Regions from separate parts of the Arthrobacter sp. THG-b23 genome, predicted to be linked through region 1. Evidence: predicted binding sites of a transcription regulator. Region 1 holds the regulator's gene; each other region holds the start of a gene.
What was found. The regulator LexA, encoded in region 1, represses DNA repair genes until DNA is damaged. The targets are predictions, from matches to a motif close to TCGAACANNTGTTCGA.
Positions count from the first base shown of each region.

Region 2: a site for LexA is predicted at 2,031-2,046, ahead of AC5RVD_RS14205 (HNH endonuclease signature motif containing protein). Genes of this name have one in related genera too.
Region 3: a site for LexA is predicted at 1,557-1,572, ahead of AC5RVD_RS04455 (LexA family protein). Genes of this name have one in related genera too.

Region 1 covers NZ_JBNHGM010000012.1:31,062-34,336, forward strand. The annotation lists gene AC5RVD_RS16295 (histidinol-phosphate transaminase) at 1-362, opposite strand, end outside; gene AC5RVD_RS16300 (LysM peptidoglycan-binding domain-containing protein) at 435-788, opposite strand; gene lexA (transcriptional repressor LexA) at 1,087-1,836, shown strand; gene AC5RVD_RS16310 (ATP-dependent DNA helicase) at 1,940-3,275, opposite strand, start outside.
Region 2 covers NZ_JBNHGM010000008.1:137,619-140,893, reverse strand. The annotation lists gene AC5RVD_RS14215 (GntR family transcriptional regulator) at 1-124, opposite strand, end outside; gene AC5RVD_RS14210 (fumarylacetoacetate hydrolase family protein) at 79-1,551, opposite strand; gene AC5RVD_RS14205 (HNH endonuclease signature motif containing protein) at 2,060-3,275, shown strand, end outside.
Region 3 covers NZ_JBNHGM010000002.1:147,568-150,842, forward strand. The annotation lists gene AC5RVD_RS04450 (Y-family DNA polymerase) at 1-1,129, opposite strand, end outside; gene AC5RVD_RS04455 (LexA family protein) at 1,122-1,496, opposite strand; gene AC5RVD_RS04460 (ATP-dependent Clp protease ATP-binding subunit) at 1,797-3,275, shown strand, end outside.

The DNA.
Region 1 (3,275 bases):
TAGGTGGGCGGGAAGCTCAGCAGGGTACGGCCGGGGCCACCGAAGGCCTGGAGGATTTGCTGCAGGACTTCGTTCGATCCGTTGGCAGCCCAGATGTTCGCTGCGGTGAGGCCGTGCCCCAAGTAGCGGGCCAGTGCCGTTCTCAGCTTCGTGAACTCGCGATCCGGATACCGGTTCAAACCCGCGGCCGCGTCGCTAACGGCCGAGACGATGGCCTGACGGACTGCGTCGGGCAGGCCGTGGGTGTTTTCGTTGACATTCAGGAGGACGGGAACCTCCAACTGGGGCGCACCATAGGGCTCCAAGCCCCGGAGATTGTCCCGCAACGGCAGGCGGTTCAGGCGTTCTAACTGCTCACTCACTGGTCCAGTTTAAGCTTCGGCCCGCCCGGGGCAGGAATCGGGCGGGCCGAAGCAGCTCATATTACGGCTGCCTCAGCGCGCGGACGGGACCAGCAACTGCTGGCCGGCATGGACGATGTCCCCCTGGAGTCCGTTCAATTGCGCGATCTCGAAAATGACATCGTGAGGGTTGCGGTCGGGGGCGGACTGCACGGCCACGTCCCACAGCGTCTGGCCGCTGCCGACCGTGACAGTTGCCGCCGGCCCCGGTCCCAGCTGCCCGGCGGCGGCCATTGCCGGCGCCGTGAAGAAACCGATCAAGGTCAGGGCGGCGGCCGCGGCGAGCATCAGCGGCAGACCAATCAGCAACAAGCGGCCTCGGCGGGTCAGCCGGAGGTTGGTGCTGGTACGGACGCCGGCGGGCTGCGGTGCGAGCTGGGCGGACATGGTGTCACCTTTCCGATTTTCGATCTATTTCTGCTGGTTTCGATCGTTTGGCAACCGCATTCGAACGTATCTTCGAATGCGTCTTCTATAGTTTTAGCACTGGTGATCGAATATTGTCGAGACTCAGTCGAACAAATGTTTGAAATTCACCACCGCCTCGCCTAGCGTTGTAAGCGTCAAGCGGCGGTAAGAGCAGTGCACCAGCCGCCACCGACAAAACAGCCAGACAACAACCCATGCGCGGTTCCGCTACCGCAGCGCCGGCGCATGGACCACTACGGGGAGACCGGGGCCGGATATGTCCGAAGAGAGCACCACCACTGCCGGAGCCAGGCGACGCGGCCGACCCGTCAAGGTGGGACGCAGCCTGACGCCGCGGCAGAAGAAGATCCTGGAGACGATCCAGCGCTCCGTCATGTCCCACGGATACCCTCCGTCGATGCGCGAAATCGGTGACACCGTCGGTTTGGCGAGCCTGTCCAGCGTCACGCACCAGCTGGCGCAACTCGAGAAGATGGGCTACATCAGGCGCGACCCCAAGCGTCCCCGTGCGATGGAAATCCTGACTCCGCTGACCCTCGAGCACGGGGGCGTGGAAATCGTCGGAGTCGATGAACCGCAGCAGCTGCGCAGCTCCAGCGGCGTTGCAGTATCTGAACTGACCACTTCGTCCGACACGGCGATGGTGCCGCTGGTGGGTCGGATCGCGGCAGGCGGTCCTATCCTGGCTGACCAGGCGGTCGAGGACGTCATGCCCCTGCCGCGCCAACTGGTGGGACACGGCGAGTTGTTCATGCTCAGGGTTTCGGGCGATTCGATGATCGATGCGGCTATCTGTGACGGCGACTGGGTCGTGGTGCGCCAGCAGCACACGGCCGAGAACGGCGACATCGTGGCGGCGCTGCTCGACGACGAAGCAACGGTCAAGACCTTCCGGCAGCGCGACGGTCACACCTGGCTGCTGCCGCAGAACACCCAGTACGAACCGATTCTGGGAGACCACGCAACCATCATGGGCAAGGTTGTCTCGGTGATGCGGGCCCTCTGACCCGCCGCAGGCTCCTCAGCCCCTCTGCCGGTCACCGGGGCCGTTGCCCGTTCCCGGTTTGCGCGCGGGCGACCGCTCCGGCGTGGCTGCTGCCCCAGCCCGTTCAGGCAGCGGCTGCAGCCAGCCTCTCCAGGATCTGACGTGCCATGGCGCCGTCCTTGGTGCTCCAGAACGGCGGCAGGGCGCTGCGCAGGAAGCCCCCGTATCGTGCTGTCGCCAGCCGCGAGTCCAACACGGCCACTACTCCCCGGTCGTTGGAGGCGCGGATCAGCCTGCCTGCCCCCTGCGCCAGCCGCACGGCCGCATGGGTCGCCGAAACCGTCATGAAACCGTTTCCCCCGGCCTGCGCCACGGACCGGGTTCGGGCAGTCGTGAGCGGGTCGTCCGGCCGGGGGAACGGAATCCGGTCGATGACCACGAGCCGGCACGCTGCACCGGGAACGTCGACGCCCTGCCAGAGCGTCATGGTGCCAAACAGGCATGCGTCCGGTTCCTCGGCGAATTGGCGGACCAGCGCCGCCATCGATGATTCTCCCTGGCACAGAATGGTCAGGTCGGTTCGCTCGCGCATTTCCGCTGCAGCTTCTTCTGCCGCACGCCGTGAGGAAAACAGGCCCAGGGCGCCGCCGCGCGAGGCCAGCAGGAGCTCCTCGAGTTCATCAAGCTGCTCGGGGCTGGTGCCCCGGCCCGGTTTGGGCAGATGTGACGCCACGTACAGCACGCCCTGCCGAGGGTAATCGAAGGGACTGCCCACATCAACGCTGGAATAGGCCGGCGCACCGGCTCCCAGCAGTCCGAGTGACCCGGCTACCGCGTCGAAGGTTCCCCCGACGGACAATGTTGCCGAGGTGAGCACCACCGTGTGTTCGTCGAACAGACCTTCGCGCAGCCGGGACGCCACGGAGAGCGGCGCTATGTTCAGCGTCGCCGGCTGGTCGTCGTTGGCGGCGTAGTCCCCGGTCTCGCCATAAGTACTGGGACGGGTCGCCCAGATGACCTCCCGGGAGTCGGGCGCGGACAGCAGCCGTTCGGCCAACTCCAGCACGGCAGAGAGCCGCGACCGCGCCATCTGCCGCCCGCCGTCCGCTGCCCCCGCACCCTCCGGCTTGGAATCGGAAAGCGCTGTACGGGCGGCTTCCCGCAGTTGCGTGAGAACCAACTCATGCTCCTCGCGGAGGCCGGCCGCCAACAGCCCGGTCGGCAGCGACTGCAGGACGTCCTCCAGGGCGTCGGCCGCGGAGTTCAGCGGTTCTACGCTGATGCCCGTGTGCTTGCGCGCCGTCGAGGCGGCGGTGCGGACCATGGCAGCGGAGAGTTGCCCCGCGACGGCGCTGGTGACGCGGTCCTGCAGTTCATGGGCCTCGTCGATGACCACCACGTCGTAGTCCGGGAGCACGGCCACGCCCTCGAAGGCGTTGATGGCCAGCATGGCGTGATTG
Region 2 (3,275 bases), on a different contig from region 1:
CGGGCACCAGCTCGCCCTTGGCGATCCGCTCGTGCAGCAGCTCGTAGGCCTGTTCCGACTTGCTGGGGGCCAGGGTGGTCACTTCGGCTGCTCCGCGACCCAGGCCTCGTAGCGTGCGCGCCATTCGGCGTTCATCGGGAACAGGCCCTCGATCTTGTGGCCTTCCTTGACCATTTCGAAGACGAAGCTGTCCTGGCGTTCCTGTTCGACGACCTCGTCCGCGATCTCGGCGGCCAGGGCCGGCGGTATCACCAGGATGCCGTTGTCGTCGGCGACGATGATGTCCCCGGGCTGGATGGTGGTGCCGCCGCAGGCGACCGTCACGTCGGTGTCCCAGGGCACGTGCTTGCGCCCCAGCACCGCCGGGTGGGCGCCGTTGTAGAACGTCGGGATGTCCAGCGCCGCCACCTCGGAAAGGTCGCGGACACCGCCGTCGGTAATAATGGCTTCCGCACCGCGCACCTGGGAGCGCAGGGCGAGGATGTCCCCGAGGGTGCCGGAGCCCTTCTCGCCGCGGGCCTCCATGACCAGGATCTCGCCCGGGCCGAGCGCGTCGATGATGCGCTTCTGCGCGTTGTAGCCGCCGCCGTGGGACTTGAACAGGTCCTCACGGTTGGGCACATACCGCAGCGTGCGGGCGGTGCCGATGACCTTCTGGCCGGGCTTGGTGGCCAGCAGGCCGTCAACGCTGACGTTGTTCAGCCCCCGCTTCCGCAACGCGCCGGAGATGGTGGCCGTGGCGACCGAGAGCAGCTTGGCCTTGACGTCCTCGGTCAGCGCGGACTTGCCGGTGATTGCCGGGGCCAGGCCGGCCGCTTCCTCGCTGCCGAAGGCATCGATCCGGTCGGTGTCGGTGATCTTGGGAGTGTTGCCGAAGGACGCGAATTCCGCCTCGCCCTGGGTGACGGTGGTCGACAGGCGGCCGGTGCTCAGCCCGGCGGCTTCGTCGGAGACCTCGACCTCGACGACGTCGCCCGGCACGATCACGGAGGAGCCGGCCGGGGTTCCGGTGAGGATAATGTCTCCCGGGTGCAGTGTCATCAGCTGCGACAGGTCGGCGACAATGCGGGCGAAGGAGAAGATCAGGCCGGCGGTCGTGTCGTCCTGGACGACCTCCCCGTTGACCCAGGTGCGGATCCGGAGGGCGTCCGGGTTGACCGACGCGGCGGGCAGCAGGGCCGGGCCGATCGGCGTGAAGCCGTCGCCGGACTTGGAGCGGACGTTGGAGCCCTTGTCCGCGTACTTGATGTCGTAGACGCCCAGGTCGTTGCTGGCGGTCACATGGCCCACATGGTCCCAGGCCTCCTCGACGGTGACGCGGCGGGCGGGCTTGCCGATGATGAGGGCGATTTCGCCCTCGAAGGCCAGCAGCTCGGTGCCCGCGGGGCGCTCCACAGTGCCGCCCGAGAGGGCCAGCGAGGAGGAGGCCTTCATGAAGTAGGAGGGGTGAGCCGGAACCCGTCCACGCTGTTCCGCCCGGGAGTTGTAGGACAGATGTACGGCCAGCACCTTGCCGGCGTCCTCCAGGATCTGGGAATCCACCGCCTTCAGCGTGCCCGCGGACTGGGTGGCGTTGGCTTCGGACAAAGCATCCTCCTGTGAAGTACGAAATCGTATATGATCCATCATGGCCTGTGGCGGGGGCCACGTCAAGGGCGGCTGGAAGGTTTTCGACCGACTGGGCGGTGAGATGGTGGCGGCTAGCGCTGGCTGGAATGGCCGGTGGGGGGCGGCCAGTGCTGGCTGGATTGGTCGGTGAGTTGACGGCGCCTAGCGCCGGCCCGCTTGGTCGGTGAGTGGTGGCGGCTAGCGCTGGCCCGAGCGGCTGTCGCCTCATCGGCGTCCCTGGCCCTGCGGCCCCCGCTAATCCGGTTGGCCGGTTCGGGCGACTGGTTTCAGCGCCGTGTTTGTTAGGGTCAGCCCGCTTCTCCCGGCCGCTTTCGGCCTGTGCTCCGGTCTTGGCCCGTTCCCTGGGGGACGTCTCAAGAAGCCATCCACTATTCCTACACAATGGCAGCTTTTGGTGGCTGTCGAATGTGCGTACTAATAAAATTGTGGTATGGCTCTTGCACCGTTGGACCGCACCGGGGAAGTGGGAACATCCCTGACCCAGGCGTTTGCCCTGCTGCAGGATGTCGCTGACCACTTTCCCGCGGAGTCTGCATCTTTGTGCACCCGGGATCTCGCCGATACCGTAGCGGCGGTCGAGGACGTTTCGAAGCTCGTGGAGTTCCTGCAGGCCGCCGGCGCCCAGTCCGTGGAACGGGCAGACATCGCCGCCAACGGCGAACACTCCACGGCGCCCTGCCCCGGCACAGGCGCCGAGGCCGAAGCCTGTACGGGGGCGGGGGAGTGGGCGGATCCGGCGGCGGCGATCAACACCGGCGGCGGCGACGCCGTCGACCCGGACCTGTGCGGGTCAAAGCCGGCGCAGCGCCGCCGCAAGACAGAGTTCGCCAACAACGCGGAGTATCTGCGCTCAAGGTTGGGGATCGGTATTGTCGAGGCGCGGCGCAGGCTGCGGGTCGGCAAGGCGATCACCGCGCCGGCGCGCTTTGACGGGGAACCCGGTGTCCCGGTGCTGCCGGTGTTGGCGGAGGCTATGGCCGGTGGGGAGGTCAGCGGCCAGGCCGCGGCCGTGGTGGTGGATTCTCTGGACCGGGCTCGGCACGCCGGTACCCCGGAGGCGTTGCAGGCGATGGAAGCGTCGCTGGTCCGGCAGGCCGTAGAGGCCGATGCCGACACCCTGGTGATGGTCGCCAGGACGTGGGAAACGGCGGTCGACCAGGACGGTGCCGAGCCGACGGAGGAGGAACTGCGGGCCCGGCAGGGCATGTTCTACCGGGGCCGGCGGCGGGGGTTGCACCAGTTCGTCATTAACACCACCGATGCCCAGTACGAAGCCCTAGCCACCGTGATGAACAGCGCCGCGAACCCGCGGATCCGCCCCGACGCCATCGAAACCGCCGCCAACGGCGAAGGTGGCACGGCAGGACCCTCCGGCCCCGGCACCGGCAGCGCGGCAAACACCGACGCGGGCACGTCCATGGGCGGCGGTAACAGCAATGTTGCCGGGACCGGATTTACGGAGGCAGGCAGGGGCGGCGCCGGCGCCGCTGGTGCGGGCGGGACGGACAGGGCGGCCGCGGAAGGCAGCGCCGATTCGGCATCCCGTCACAGCGGTGGAGGCCCCACCAGTGAGGACCCGGTTGCCGCGGTGGACCCGGCCGTGGTGGAGGCGATGGACGGTGCCACCCGGGCGCAGAAGCTGCTCG
Region 3 (3,275 bases), on a different contig from region 1:
CCCCGGCCCGGACATAGTGGGCGCCGGGTACCAGGCAACCGCGCATCGCAGCCACGGCAGCCTTGGTCAGCTGGATCGGGTCCTGCGTAGGCGTCGGCAAGTGGACGCTGGCCGCGGGAAACGCCGCCTCGCCGCCGGCGAACCTGCTGGTCCCCGCGGTCACCGTCAGCACGGAGGCCCGCAGTCCCTCGGCTGCCATCCGGGCCGCCCCGCGTTGGGCGTAGACCGCCATCACCTGGTCCATCTCCTCGAGCGTGGTCACCGGCGTGGAGAAACTTCGCGAGAACATGATCTGCTGCTTGTCGGCCCGCTCCTCCGTGTGCGGGATGCAGGGCGTCCCGTTCAGTTCCAACACGGTTCGCTGCAGCACCACGGAGAACTTCTTGCGGATCGCCTGCGGGTCCGCGGCCTTCAGGTCCGCGATCGACTCGATCCCGAGGGCGTTCAGTCGTTTCCCGGTCCGCCCGCCCACGCCCCACAGCCCGGTGACCGGCACCCGCGACTGGATCCATGCGATGTCGGAAGCGGGCATCGAGCCCAGCGAGCACACCCCGGCCATCTGGGGATTCCGCTTGGCAACGTGGTTGGCGAACTTCGCCAACGTCTTGGTCTGGGCCACGCCAACGCTGACCGGCACGCCCACCTGCCGGATCACGGAGGCTCGGATCCGGCCGGCAGTTTCCAGCAACTGGTCCTCAACGCCGGGCAGGCCCAGGAAAGACTCGTCGATCGAATAGACCTCCTGCCACGCCCCGAACCGGCCTAGCACTTCCATCACCCGGGCGCTCAGGTCCCCGTACAGCTCGTAGTTGCTGGAGCGCGCGACCAGCCCCCAAGCCTTGGCCCGCGGCGCCACCTGGAACCACGGCGTCCCGGTCTTCAGCCCCAACTGCTTGGCTTCCTCGGAGCGCGCCACCACGCAGCCGTCATTGTTGGAGAGCACGACGACGGGGCGCCCCTCGAGGGATGGATCGAAGACCCGCTCGCAGGAGACGTAGAAATTGTTGACGTCCACCAGCGCGATCCGTTCGCCGGGCCGGGATCCGGGCGGCTGGCCGGAGGTTGCGCCGGACGCAGGCGGTTGGCCGGGGGCCGCGGCGCCGGACCCCGATGCGGGACCGCTAGACATGGTGCAGGCAACGGGTGGCGACGCCCCAGATGCTCAGCTCCGCGAGTTCGCCCACCTCGGTGGGGACACCGCCGTCGTCCGTCTGCAACCGCACGCCGTCCGCGGTGAGATGCAGGCGCCGCACCACCAATTCCCCGTCCAGCACCGCGATCACCACCGAACCGTCGCGCGGGGTCAGCGAGCGGTCCACGATCAGCTCATCGCCGTCGCAGATCCCGGCGGCCGCCATCGAGTTCCCGGCCACCCGCATCACAAAGGTGCTGGTCCGGTCGCGGATCAAGTGCCGGTTCAGATCGATGCCGCCGTGGAAGTAGTCCCGCGCCGGCGACGGGAAACCGCGCGCATCCTCGGGCGTTCCGGTGCCCATTTCCGGGCCGGCCGACGCATTCGACGGCTGCTCCAAACCGAACATCCCGGACCCCCGTCTTCGAACAAAGCTTCGAAGACAACCCTAGCACCGGCCCCTCCGCCGGACCCATCCCCGCTGCCCGAACCGCCCGCCCGTTGCATCGCTCACCGGGAACGGCGAGTTCGCACGAGGTGGACGGATCCACCAGCCCCGCGCAGGTGAGTCACCTTCGCTCAAGTTTGCGGAACTTCTGGAATAATCATCACTCGAAGGCGTTAACATGAGTCGAAGGCACTCACGTTCACAGGAGGAGTATCCATGCCACTGTTCTTCGGACCAGCTTCCGGCAACGGTTCATTCGACGAGTTCCTGGCGCGCTACCTGCAGGGCCAGCGGGCGGCCCAGTCCCGCACCGTTGACCTCACCCGCCTGCTCAGCCGCCGCACCCACGAAGTGCTGGCACAGGCGGCCCGGTTTGCCGCGGGCCTCGGCCACATCGAGGTGGACGCCCTGCACATTTTGCACGTCATGGCCCGCCAGGAGCCGGCCGCCAGCCAGATCAAGCTGGCCGGCGCCGACCCGCTGGCCATCGCGCGCTCCGCCGAGCAGGGGTTGCCGGAAAAGACCGCCCCGACCCGTGAAACGCCGTCGCTGACGCCGTCCGCGCAGCGTGCCCTGCTGGACGCGCACCAGGTGGCCCGCGCGTTCGGCTCCACGTACATCGACCCCGAGCACCTGTTCGCGGCTTTCGTCCTGAACCAGGAAACCCCCGCCGGCCAGCTTCTGGCCGGCGCTGGCGTGACCCCGATGGCGCTGCAGCAGGCGGCGGAGGAAGCTGCGGCGCAGGCCGTCGGCCCCACCACAAACGCCGGGCCGCAAACGGGCGCCAATCCCCAGGCGGAAACGCCCATGCTGGACCAGTTCGGCACCGACCTGACCGCCCAGGCCCGGGAGGACCGGCTGGACCCGGTGATTGGCCGCGCCGACGAGATCGCCCAGACCATCGAGATCCTCGCCCGCCGGACCAAGAACAACCCGGTATTGATCGGCGAGGCCGGCGTGGGCAAGACCGCCATCGCCGAAGGCCTCGCGCAGGCCATCGTGGCCGGCGACGTCCCGGAGCAGCTGCGCGGCAAGCGCGTGGTGTCGCTGGATCTGCCGGGCATGCTGGCCGGCACCCGCTACCGCGGCGATTTCGAGGAACGCCTGACCAAGACCCTGGACGAGATCAGCGCCGCCGGCAGCGAGCTGATCGTGTTCATCGACGAACTGCACACCGTGGTCGGTGCCGGCGGCGGCGGCGAGGGCGGCATGGACGCCGGCAACATCCTCAAGCCCCGGCTGGCCCGCGGTGAACTGCACCTGGTCGGCGCCACCACGCTGGGCGAGTACCGCAAGGTGGAGAAGGACCCCGCCCTGGAGCGCCGCTTCCAGTCGGTCATGGTCGGCGAGCCCTCGGTTGAAGACGCCGTGCAGATCCTGTCCGGGCTGAAGGACCGCTACGAGGAACACCACCAGGTGGCCTACACCGACGAAGCTATCCGCGCCGCCGTCGAGATGTCCTCCCGCTACATCACCGATCGGTTCCTGCCGGACAAGGCGATCGACCTGATCGACCAAGCCGGAGCGCGGCTGAGCCTGCGGCGCGGCCCGCGCGTCGACGTGGAGGCTTTGCGCGGCCGGCTGGCAGAGCTGGAATCGGCCAAGAACGCCGCCGTCGCCGAGGAACGCTACGAGGACGCCTCGAAGCTGCGCGACGAGATCGAAGAGCTGCAGGCCAGGCTGGAAGCCGCCTCC